4 regions of the Catenovulum sp. SX2 genome follow, and region 4 is predicted to be linked to each of the others. Evidence: predicted binding sites of a transcription regulator. Region 4 holds the regulator's gene; each other region holds the start of a gene.
What was found. Region 4 encodes sigma-54, which starts transcription at its own class of promoters, with help from an activator protein. Its sites were predicted from a motif close to GTTGGCACGNNNNTNGNNT; they were not measured.
Positions count from the first base shown of each region.

Region 1: the regulator sigma-54 is predicted to act here: its motif matches at 1,690-1,708, upstream of flgB (flagellar basal body rod protein FlgB).
Region 2: the regulator sigma-54 is predicted to act here: its motif matches at 1,188-1,206, upstream of ACMZOO_RS14675 (flagellar assembly protein T N-terminal domain-containing protein).
Region 3: the regulator sigma-54 is predicted to act here: its motif matches at 1,716-1,734, upstream of ACMZOO_RS09865 (DUF4097 family beta strand repeat-containing protein).

Region 1 covers NZ_CP182493.1:3,505,730-3,508,879, forward strand. The annotation lists gene ACMZOO_RS14710 (chemotaxis protein CheV) at 1-673, shown strand, start outside; gene ACMZOO_RS14715 (CheR family methyltransferase) at 689-1,522, shown strand; gene flgB (flagellar basal body rod protein FlgB) at 1,741-2,142, shown strand; gene flgC (flagellar basal body rod protein FlgC) at 2,142-2,573, shown strand; gene ACMZOO_RS14730 (flagellar hook assembly protein FlgD) at 2,592-3,150, shown strand, end outside.
Region 2 covers NZ_CP182493.1:3,499,047-3,502,196, reverse strand. The annotation lists gene ACMZOO_RS14685 (LPP20 family lipoprotein) at 1-343, opposite strand, end outside; gene ACMZOO_RS14680 (FlgO family outer membrane protein) at 336-1,037, opposite strand; gene ACMZOO_RS14675 (flagellar assembly protein T N-terminal domain-containing protein) at 1,288-2,481, shown strand; gene ACMZOO_RS14670 (YbaN family protein) at 2,478-2,882, opposite strand; gene lptG (LPS export ABC transporter permease LptG) at 2,965-3,150, opposite strand, start outside.
Region 3 covers NZ_CP182493.1:2,356,694-2,359,843, forward strand. The annotation lists gene ACMZOO_RS09855 (heat-shock protein) at 1-26, shown strand, start outside; gene ACMZOO_RS09860 (Fis family transcriptional regulator) at 146-517, shown strand; gene ACMZOO_RS09865 (DUF4097 family beta strand repeat-containing protein) at 591-1,643, opposite strand; gene ACMZOO_RS09870 (class I SAM-dependent methyltransferase) at 1,971-2,882, shown strand; gene ACMZOO_RS09875 (tRNA-dihydrouridine synthase) at 2,872-3,150, shown strand, end outside.
Region 4 covers NZ_CP182493.1:2,465,687-2,468,836, reverse strand. The annotation lists gene lptB (LPS export ABC transporter ATP-binding protein) at 1-297, shown strand, start outside; gene ACMZOO_RS10340 (RNA polymerase factor sigma-54) at 313-1,818, shown strand; gene hpf (ribosome hibernation promoting factor) at 1,848-2,135, shown strand; gene ptsN (PTS IIA-like nitrogen regulatory protein PtsN) at 2,135-2,581, shown strand; gene rapZ (RNase adapter RapZ) at 2,585-3,150, shown strand, end outside.

The DNA of each region.
Region 1 (3,150 bases), 1.0 Mb from region 4:
TCAAAATACTGAAGATTGTTTTATTGTAATTGCTGAGTACAACCGTTCGGTGCAAGGCTTTTTGGTTTCTTCGGTTGAGCGAATTATCAATATTAATTGGGAATCAATTATGCCACCACCAAAAGGTGCTGGTCGCTATAGTTATCTAACCGCGGTTACCGAAGTTGATAAAGAGTTGGTCGAGATTTTAGATGTAGAAAAAATCCTCCATGAAATCATGCCAATTGATGCCGAAGTCAGTAAAGAGGTGTTGGAATCAAACCCTGTCACCAAAGATTACACTAACAAAGTATTGTTTATTGCCGATGACTCGTCGGTTGCGCGTAACCAAGTAAAACGTGCGTTGGAAGGCTTGGGCATTGATATGCAGCTAGCCATAAACGGTAAAGATGCATTAATTAAATTAAATGAGTTAGCCCAAGAAACCGGCGATGTAACTGACAAAGTAGCTTTATTAATTTCTGACATTGAAATGCCAGAAATGGATGGTTATACCTTAACTGCGGAAATTAAAAATAATCCAAAACTTAAAAATCTACATGTTATTTTGCATACTTCTTTGAGTGGGGTGTTTAACCACGCTATGGTTGATAAAGTGGGCGCTGATGACTTCATTGCCAAATTTAATCCAGACGAATTGGCTGGTGCGGTACAAAAATGGTTGAATGTTTAAGATTAGGAATACTCTGTGTTAGATAAAACCATTGGAACTGACGACTACAATAAATTTTGTACTTTTCTTGAGCATCAATGTGGCATTGTGCTGGGTACAAATAAGCAGTATTTAGTCAAAAGCCGATTATCACCTTTATTGTCCAAGTATAAAGCGGACAGTTTAGGTGAAATAGTTAACCGTGCGATGAATATAACAGAGCGACAATTGCGTGCTGCTGTTGTTGATGCCATGACAACTAATGAAACTCTTTGGTTTAGAGATTCTTACCCATTTGAAGTTTTAGTTAAAGATATCTTCCCTCAATACGACGGTAAAGCTGGTGGTATCAAAGTCTGGTCTGCGGCTTCGTCTTCAGGTCAAGAACCATACTCTATTGCTATGACAGCTTTGGAATATCAACAAAAGAAACGTATGGGCGCACGAGTCAATATATTAGGTACAGACATTTCGCCGTCTATGCTGGATATCTGTAAAAGTGGTGTGTACGACTCGTTGGCGTTGGCTAGAGGTTTATCGCCACAGCGTAAACAGCAATTTTTTGAGCCGTGCGCTGAAGCTGGCACTATGCGTTTACGTGATAATGTTCGAAATTTGGTTAACTTCCGACAAATGAATTTGTTAGATAGTTATTCCTTGTTAGGCAAATTTGACATTATTTTTTGTCGAAACGTATTAATTTATTTCTCTGCTGAAAATAAAGCGAAAATACTGCGTCAATTTGCCCAAGCTCTCAATCCTGATGGTTATCTGTTTTTAGGCGCTTCTGAATCTATTACTGGTTTAAGTGATGATTTTGAAATGCAGCGCTGTAATCCAGGAATTGTTTACCGTCCTAAGAAAAAATAAAGCGGCAATCCTTGCCGCTTTATTGTTTTTACCTGCCAAAATCTAAAAAACATCTTGTTTTAACTTAAATTTGAGTCGTCTGCTTTAGACTCTGGTTTTGTTTTAAATGTTTGATATTAAAGTGTTTTGTTTGTTTTTTGATGTGCCTTTTGTCGAGTCTTTGTAAATTTGGCATCTAAGTTGCTTTGTCTAGTTTAAGTAACATAGGAGACAAAAAAATGGCGATTTCGTTAGATAAAGCCTTTAGTGTGCATCCGCAAGCTATCCAGCTGCGCATCGAACGCTCAGAAGTTTTAGCGAGCAATATAGCAAATGCGGATACGCCTGGTTATAAAGCTAGAGATTTTGACTTTCAAGCTGCATTAGCTGGCGAGAGAAGAAAGTATACAACTTCTTTAGAGCGTACTAGCGAAAAGCACATTAATGTTCAGTCGACTATGAATGATGGATTGCAATTTAGAACACCAACCCAACCAGATACTGGTGATGGTAATACGGTTGAATTGCAAGCCGAACGAAATGAGTTTCTACAAAATCAATTACGCTTTAATGCCAGTGTTCAGTTTATGACTGACAAAATTACTGGTTTGAAAAAAGCAATTAACGGTGGGCAAGGCTAATGAGTAGTTTATTTAATGTTTTTGATATTTCTGGCTCAGCTATGCGTGCACAGTCAGTGCGCTTAAATACCACAGCCAGTAATCTTTCTAATGCCGACAGTGTCAGTTCATCGGTTGATCAAACTTACCGAGCTCGTCATCCAGTTTTTGCAGCCGAAATGTCTCGAGCAAGTAGCAATATGGAAAACAGTGAAAGCATTGGTGTAAAAGTTATGGGTGTAGTTGAAAGTGATAAACCACTTAATATCGAATATAACCCGAATCATCCAATGGCGGACAAAAACGGTTATATCTATAAGCCCAACGTAAATGTGATGGAAGAAATGGCCAATATGATTTCGGCTTCACGTGCTTATCAAACCAATATTCAAATTGCTGACAACGCGAAAAAAATGTTATCGCGTACCTTGCAAATCGGCCAAGGTAAATAAGGGTAGAGGTTTATATTTATGTCAACGATTGATACCAGTGCTGCTAGTTATTTGGAAAGTTTACGCTCAAACACGGCAACTCAGAACGAGAGTGAATCAGAGCGTAACACTATGGGGCAAGAGGACTTTTTCTCGTTGTTAACTACCCAGTTAGCTGCGCAAGATCCAACCAACCCTGCTAGTAACGAAGAAATGATTTCACAGATGACCAGTTTCACTATGGCTGAAGGTATTACCGACTTAGGTGATAAATTTGACACCTTTACCAGCCAATTTAGTGAGTTTTTGGCCAACAACACAGTTAATCAAACGTCGAATAAAGCATTGCAAGCTTCATCTATGGTTGGTCGCCAAGTATTAGTTGAATCAGAACAGGCTGCGCTTTTCCAAGTAGGTGAAGAAGAGTACATGATGCCAGCGCAATTGTTGTTTGAAGGTGGCATGAATGACATTCGTGTCAATGTTCAAGACAGCTCGGGTAAAACCATTCAGACGTTAGAGTTAGGAGCGACTTCTGAAGGCCCGCTAACTTATACGTGGGATGGAAAAAACAGTTCTGGTGAACAAATGCCTGCAG
Region 2 (3,150 bases), 1.0 Mb from region 4:
GTGCACCTTTAATCACCCCTTGCACCGAGGCTCTAACACTCTCATTACCTAACACTAGATCACTGACTTTTACTTGGCTATTTAATTTATAACCATGTACTTTTTCAGTTAAATCTCTATATGCATCCAGTTTAGACGCTTTTATCGCTTTAACCATTTTAGTCGATTTGTCTTGGCCTAACTGACTGTCAATTGGCGCATAACCAATAGCAGAAACAATGTAATCTTGCTCAGGTAGATCGTATTGCCATTGATAATGTTTATTTATCTCAACCGTAGGCATGGTATTTTGGCAGCCAACAATAACCAATAAACTGATTAATAAAACAAAGAGTCTAATCATATTGAACTCCATTAGCCTGAGGTACGCGTGCCCGCTCTCCTTTATGAATTAACATACCGTCTTGGGTCATAATTTCTTGGCTAGAATAAAAAACATTGTGTGGCACAAACCCCTGCGCAGATGCAATAACCTGCTTACTGCTGCTATCCATCATTCGTACATTTACTACAGCGCCGTTTTGATGCATAGATAAAGTACCGGATAATAAGTACCTAACATCAACATGGCTATTTAGTTTATTAATGTCGCGGCTCCAAATTTTATCGGCCTGCTGCCCCACTTGAATGTCACCAGTTAACTTAAAATCAACCACAGAATAACCACGTTTTTGCAGCTCATAAATAAAACTTTCTTCTAACTGACCACCTAAAGCTTTTAACGGATGCCCTTGCCCATCGATAATCTGACGATTGGCTTGCTCAACAAAATGGGTAACGGCAACATTACCATATAAACTTTCAGGACGGACATTTAACAGTAGCTCATCTGCTAGCATAAAAGCATAAGCTTTTATTGATAGCTGACTGACACTAGGCTGATAATATTGTGGCACTTCCTGAGGCATTTTCTCCGGCACTATATAACTATGGGTAGATTTGTACGCACATCCACTTACAAGTAAAACACTTGCAGCAACCAAGGTTAAGTTTAATGAATTATGCCAGGCCATAAAATGCTCACGTAAATTAGTCAAAAATTACTTCTTGGCTGGATTACTGCAAAATTAGTTCCAAAATTATAATAAGCATATTTATTAATTGCCTTAGCTCCACAATCAAATAATTTTTTCTTTTAAATCAATCTCTAGCTAACAATAGTGTAAGTTTTCCACTCAATGAGAGGTTTTGGCACAGTCTTAGCTTTATCTAATCAATAAAGCTAATTTTGGCGATTTAAAGGTTAATTCGTCAATTAAATGACTGTTTGTGATAGGTAGTCGAATAATGAAAGTTTTGACAAAAATAATCTTTAGTATGCTGTTAACTCTGCCGTGGGCGAATTCTAGTTACGCTGCTTGGTATCAAGCCAGCGCTTCTAGCCGTGTGATCAACGGCAATATTGCTCAGGCGCGCCAAGCAGCGATTGAAGAAGCAGTTAAACAAACTTTGTTGTTTTCTGGTGCTTCCATCACTAGCTCTCAACAAGTAACCAACGGATTATTGACGCAAGACATGTTTATGGTTCGCGCTAGCGGCGTGGTCAATGAAATTGAATTGTTGGACGAGTCAATTAACAAAGGTGAGCTGTCTGTTACGGTTCGCGCAGATATATTTGCCGATACTCGGCAATGTTATGCCTCAGACTACAAAAAAGCTATTACTGTGCTGCCATTGCAAATCAGACATAATGAACATGCAAAAATCGGTGGTCTATATCAACTGGGCATGGTGTTAGGTGAACAAATTTATCAACAAATGAGCAGTCATAGTCGGAATGTTGAAGTAAGAGATTTTTACCAAAATCCCATTTTAAATACCCAAGAAAACAAAAAAGATCAGGTATCGAGCAATCAATCAGCTGCAATATTGCAACAAATAGCGCGACAAACCGATAGCCAATTGGTTATCTCAGGTGAATTGGTCGACTTATCTATTGGCAGTACTTCCAACCAACTCACCCAATGGTTTAGCAATCAAACAGCCGAAAGATTTTTTGAAATGCGCTTATATTTACACGATGCCTTTACTGGAGAGCGTATTCAACAATTTGATTATTTTGACCAAACTATGTGGGAGTTTGATTTAAAACAAAGAGTTGATCTGACAAGTCGACGTTTTTGGTATAGCGCCTACGGGCAAATCATTAAACAATCGATAGCTAAAGCAGTCTCTGAAATTGATGGCTCACTTGCGTGTGTTGCAGCTAAAGCAAGAATTGTGGATGTTGATGCGCACCAAGTCCGATTTAACATAGGTCGTAACAACAATGTGCAGTCTGGAGATATTTTTACCATTTTACATCAAGCGAGTTTTGTTGATAAAAATGGTATTAGCCGCCCACATTTTATTGTTAGTCGCCATCAAATAGAAGTGACTCAAGTGTATGGCCAGTCAGCTATAGCGGTTAGCCAAAACAAAGAGTTATTAGCAAATATTCAAGCAGGTGATATTGTACGCCCATTTAGTGTAATGGATTAATTAACTTCGTGTATCACTTGTGGTGACGGACTTGGCGCATTTGGCATGCGCCACAAGTATAAAGACACACAAATAGCAATGCTAAACAACATAGCGGCTAACCAAACTTTGCCGATAACTAGAGCCGAAGCAGTCATGCTCAGCCAAATTAAACTGATAGCACGAATTTTCGTTTGTTTTTGAATACCTCTATAAGCTTGATAATCTCGAATCATTTGTCCGAAATATTTTTGGCGGAGTAACCACTGGTGAAAACGCGGTGAGGATTTAGCAAAACAGCCTGCCGACAATAAAACGAATGGTGTTGTTGGCAACACAGGTAGTACCACACCGGCAACCGCCAGCGCGAGTGACACCCACCCTGCAATCATTAAACTTATTCTTACGACAGTCTTAAGCATAGATTGAATACTCCAAATTCACCGCTAGCTAATTTAACACTAGCAGCAAGATAAAAAGCAGACAAATAATTCCGACAAAAATTTATCTGCGTTTTAAATAATGCATTGCAACTAGAGTAAAAACTAAACTTGGGATCAGCGCACCTAATACTGGCGGGAAGTTAAATACCAGGACCACAGGGCCAAATATTCGATTGGCAATAAAAAAGCCAAATCCTGTCATAACCCCCATCAAAATGCGCGCGCCCATAGAAGTACTGCGTAATGG
Region 3 (3,150 bases), 110 kb from region 4:
AGAAACTTCCGCTGCCAGCAAAGTGAGTTGGTTTGCTAGATAATTGATAATCTCGGTGCCAGTAAAAATATTTGGCTTCAGTTACTTGATCGCTTAGTTTATCCAAGTTCCAAAATTTATTATCCTGAGAAAACCCAAAAAACCTATGCCCAAGCCAAATCAAAAACTAACGCAAAAACAAATTAAACAACTCGACAAACAAATTGTTAAGCAACTAACTCAAGTATGTCATATAGCACAAAATGAAATTGATGGATTTGTTTGGCTAACCCACACAGTTGATTACGCTAATTTAGACAAAAGCTTAAAAGTGATATTTGTATTTGCAACAACTGAGCAGCAGGCCAGTGCTGAGGGTGAATACGCCAATAAGATGAAAGCTTGGGTTGTTGAATATTTGCAGCCATTGGAGATTAAACTCTACAATGCAGATAAACAAATCCAGTTTGATAGTGAACAGGCATGTGATGCGCAACACAATGGTAATTGGCAACATAGGCTTGCATGTACGCAATAGGCAGGTCGATAAAAGAAAAGCCCCATTTGCAAACAACACAAAATGGGGCTTTGGCAGGGGATCTTTTAACTTGCTAGATATGAATGATTTGGCTGTGGCCGTGTTTAACCGACAAGTCAATTTTGTTTTTGCTGGCTGCGCTACCATTACTAAAGCTGCTGTCACCTGATACTTTGCTTTGGTATTGAGTGCCTTCAGGTAAATACAAATCAATGTTGCCGTGGCGGGCTTTGCTGCTTATTTCAAAACCATCTTGTTGCAATTGCTTAATGTAGGTGCTGCCATGACTATTGTCGGTTTTTAGTTTTTTGCTAGAGCCGACAAAATGAATTTCGCCATGTTTGTTTTCTATTTCCACTCTATCTAAATGTTTGGCTGCGAGTTTAACCTTACTGTGTGCACCATCGGCTTTGAACGATGAGCCAACAAATTCATCTATCATTATGCTGGCATGAGCGCTTTCAATGTCGGTTTTACCAATTTCGCTGTGTTTAACCGCCAAAGAACCATGGCTAACCTCTGCTTTTAATAGCTTGGCGGTTACGTCTAATATTTCAGTCGAACCGTGTGAAGAGTCAAAATTGATAGAGTCTGCAACTATTTGTTCAATCAGCATAGAGGCATGGTGTTTATCAATTTCAAGCTTGTTTGCTTTGATGTCGCGCACGTTAAATTGTCCATGGTGGCTATCTAACTCTAAGTCTGCATAATCGAGCTTATCTATATTGATCACACCATGATGGTGGCTGATATACACTTTATTAAAGTCATTTTGGCCTAAGCTAATGGTAATTTTTCGCTCAACTGAGCATGAATCGAAAAAGCTACTTTCTTGTTTTTTCAAACTGATTTTAGTTTTGCCCCAGCTTTTATCTATATCCCACTGGTACAAACAAGCTTCAGAGCTACCGGCTAACAAGGTTTGTTGCATATAAAGGTGGCTGTCGGCTTCACTGCTGTGTTTTATAACTACGTCTGAATGAAAGGTTTTTAGTGCTAACTTTTCAACGCCGGTCAGTTGTAATTTTTGTTCATCTACATGAGGTTGGCTGTCATTGGCGTTTGCGCCGCTTACAATAGTCGCTACTATGGCGGCTGCGCCGATTGAATAAGTAAGTTTGTTCATAAGTTAATCCTTTTAAATAAAGCCATCCACTTGGGGTTGACTATGTATCTGTGGTTGAGTTCTCCATGCATATAGCTTTATCTGTGCCAAAGTAATTAACCATATGTTTTATAATATCTTTTTCTGATTTCCCCCCTGTTTTGCTATTAAAGTATCAACTTTGTTGGTTAATTTGACTAATTTTTGATGGTTAAGTTGGTTAAAAATGTAACTTTTGATGTTTTTCTTTAATTGAAGGTGATGATTGCTTGCCGACAAACTAACTCAAGCTGATGATCTCAGGTATAATGCCCGCCAGTTGCAGCCAAGTAAGTACAGAAGCCATATATGAATACCCTTATTGAAAATATCCAACTGCCAACAGGTGATGATTGCCAACGTCTATTTCATGGTCGTGGCCATTGTTTTGTAGGTTTAGAACATATCTGCATAGATTGGCTAAAACCTGTGGTGTATGTGACTGCTTACAAACCTGTTGAGCCAGATTTAAAAGAGGTTATTCAAACTTGGGTAAAAACAAATGTGCCAGAGTGCCAAAGTTTAATTCTGCAACATAGGTATGCGATTAGTGGTTCATATGACCAAGGCCAATGTGAAGTTTTATTTGGTGATATGGTCAATCAGTTGGTGGTTACAGAGCTTGGTTTACAGTACCAATTAACCCTAGGAAAAAAACAAAATCACGGACTGTTTTTGGATATGAAAAACGGTCGTGATTGGGTTAAACAACATGCCAATGGCAAACGTGTATTAAATCTATTTGCTTATACCTGTGCTTTTTCCGTGGCTGCAATTGCTGGTGGAGCTGAATCTGTGATCAATTTAGATATGAGCAAAGCCGCCTTAGCGCAAGGGCGAGTGAATCATCAGCTCAATCAGCAAGATAAAAGCAAAATTAAATACGAAGCGGTTGATTTGTTTAAGTCTTTCGGGCGGGTACGCAAACATGCGCCTTACGATATGTTAATTTGCGATCCACCCGCTTTTCAAAAAGGCTCAGTTAATATTGAAAAAGACTACGCGAAAATTATTCGTCGCATGACAGAATTTTTAGCCGACGGGGCAGATATTTTATTGTGTTTAAACGCGCCAGATTTATCCGATACTTTTTTACAGCAACAAGTTGAAGAGTTTGCGCCCAACTGGCAGTTGCAACAAAGTTTAGCGGCGCCAGCTGTGTTTAAAGAAAAGTACCCAGAAAAAGGTTTAAAAGTTTTTTGGTATAAAAATGTTGGCTAACATTCGCAGCTTAACGCTGGCACCCATGGAAGGTGTAGTTGATTTTGCTGTACGCGATTTGCTAACACGTTTTGCTGGGTTTGATTTATGCGTAACTGAATTTGTTCGGATTAGCCAAACCGTATTGCCAGATCGCAGTTTTTATCGATTATGCCCAGAGCTTGTAAGCAACGCTGGTAAAACTCCATCCGGTGTGCCTGTACGCGTACAATTATTGGGTAACAATCCAGAATATTTAGCAGAAAATGCCGTGCGCGCAATTGAGCTG
Region 4 (3,150 bases):
AGACGGGTAGAAATCGCCAGAGCGCTAGCGGCCGATCCAAAATTTATCTTATTGGACGAGCCATTTGCCGGGGTAGATCCTATATCCGTTATTGATATAAAAAGAATTATCACCCATCTTAGAGATAGGGGTTTAGGTGTACTAATAACAGACCATAATGTGCGTGAAACGCTCGATGTTTGTGAAAAAGCCTATATCGTTAGCCAAGGACAGTTAATTGCCTCTGGTGCACCCAACGATGTGCTGAATAACAAACAAGTACGTAACGTGTATTTAGGTGAACAATTTAAACTATAACGAATCGTCTAATTAATGAAACAAACTATTCAGTTAAAATTTGGTCAGCATTTAACTATGACCCCGCAGTTGCAACAAGCTATTCGATTGTTGCAATTGTCATCGCTTGATCTTCAGCAAGAGATCCAAGAAGCGCTTGATAGCAACCCTTTGTTGGAATCTGAAGAAAACCGCGAGGACTTCGAATCATTAGACGCGTTAAACGAAGCTAAACAACAAAAAGAAGAAAAAAACGGCAAAGATAATACCGAATCAAACGAAGATGCAGTGCCCGACAGCCGTGACGAACTATCACGCGAAGATATTCGCGAAGATTTAGCGACCGACAGCACTTGGGATGACCACTTTACCCAAGGTACTGGAACTGGCTCAGGTGGTGCAGCCCCTGACGATGATATGGTTTACCAAGGTGAAACCATAACGTCAATTCGTGACCATTTATTATGGCAAATGGATTTAACGCCATTTTCACCAGTCGACAGAGCTATCGCCATAGCCATTATTGATGCAGTCGACGACTCAGGTTATTTAACTGTTAGTGTTGAAGACATAATTGAAAGTTTAGGCATAGAAAGCGAAGAAATAGACGATTTAGTTGAAGTTGAAGAAGTAGAAGCAGTACTTAAACGCATTCAACTCTTTGATCCAGTTGGTGCTGCGGCCAGAGATACCAAAGAGTGTTTGCTCGTACAACTGAATCAATTTTCAGCAGATACGCCCTATTTAGCCGAAACCAAAAAAGTAATTAAAAATTATATCGAACTTTTAGGTAATAGAGACTACCGAACTTTAGCAAGGAAGACTAAACTAAAAGAAGACGAGCTAAAAGAAGTGATGAAACTCATCCACAGCTTAAACCCAAGACCGGGTAACGCTGTGGTTGCAGAAGAAGCTCAATATATAGTGCCAGATGTGGCAGTTAAAAAAATTAAAGACGATTGGATAGTTGAATTAAATCCAGACAGCATGCCAAAACTCAAGATAAATGCAGAATATGCAGCTATGAGTAAAACAGCACGCAATACGTCGGATTCACAATTTATCCGTTCGCATATGCAAGAAGCAAAATGGTTTATAAAAAGCCTTGAAAGTCGTAACGAAACTTTGTTAAAAGTAGCAAGGTGTATCGTAAAACAACAACAAGGTTTTTTTGAGTACGGTGATGAAGCCATGAAACCTATGGTGTTAAATGATGTTGCCGAAGAAGTTGAAATGCATGAGTCGACCATATCTAGGGTAACGACACAAAAATATATGCACACACCACGTGGTATATTTGAATTGAAATACTTCTTCTCAAGTCATGTCAGCACTGAAAATGGTGGGGAATGTTCATCAACCGCAATACGCGCTTTGATTAAAAAACTGATTTCTGCTGAAAATACAGCAAAACCGTTAAGTGATAGCAAGATTGCAGAATTGTTAGCGGATCAAGGTATTATGGTTGCTAGACGCACCATAGCTAAATACCGAGAGTCGTTGTCAATTCCGCCGTCAAACCAACGTAAGAGCCTTCTTTAGAAGGCATAAACCAAAAAAGGAAAGAGCCTATGCAAATCAATTTAACTGGTCGTCATGTTGATATTACTGACTCACTAAGAGATTACGTCGACAACAAGTTTGCAAAGCTTGAGCGTCATTTTGATCACATCAATAACGTGTATGTTATCCTCAACGTTGAAAAGCTAAATCAAGTAGCAGAAGCAACGCTGCATTTAAACGGTGGTGAAGTATTTGCCAACGCCGAGCATACGGATATGTATGCCGCAATAGATTCCTTGATAGACAAGCTGGATCGCCAAGTCATCAAGCATAAAGAGAAAATGAAACGCCATTAATGGACATTCAATCTTTTTTATCCAAAGACTGCACTGAATGTGCAGTCTCTGTTTCTAGCAAAAAACGAATTATTGAGCACATAGGTCAAATAGCTGCACAGCATATTAGCGAAATGACCGAACAAGAAATTACCGCAGCTTTGCTCAATCGAGAAAGATTAGGTAGTACAGGTATAGGTAATGGTATCGCCCTCCCTCATGGCCGCTTAGCCAATACAACTAAAGCGTTAGCCGTATTAATTACCACAGCAGAAGCTATTGATTATGACGCGATAGACAACCAGCCGGTTAATGTTTTTTTTGCTCTGTTGGTACCAGAAAACCAATGCAACGAACACTTAAAATCATTAGCAGCTGTTGCACAAAAACTTTCGGATAAAAGTATTTTAAAACGCTTAAGATCAGCGCAAACTAATCAGGAACTTTTTCAAGCTATTACGGAATAAACTATGTTACAACTTGTCATACTGTCAGGTCGTTCGGGTTCAGGTAAATCGACCGCACTTGATCAACTTGAAGATGCAGGTTTTTATTGTGTCGATAATATTCCAATTCAGTTATTGCCGTTTTTACCAGATGCATTAAAAGGCAAATATAGCCGTATCGCGCTTAACTTAGATATTCGTAACATATCCGACTGGCAACAAGATTTAAGCAACATCATTACCCAACTGAAAGGCGTCGCTGACGTTGTTGTTGTGTATATGGATTCAAGCAATCAAACTTTATTAAAACGTTATTCTGAAACACGCCGTGTTCACCCACTTTCTTTGATGCAAGCAGGATTAAGTTTAGAAGAAGCAATCGTTGAAGAAGGTGAACTGTTACGGCCAATTCGTGAAATGAGCGACTTGTTTATCGATACCAGCGAGCTGAGCATTCACGATTTAAATAAAATTATCACCAATAAAGTGTTAAACAAAAAAGCGGGTCATTTAAGGTTAGTCTTTCAGTCATTCGGTTTTAAATTTGGTATACCAACAGATGCAGACTACGTTTTTGATGCACGTTTTTT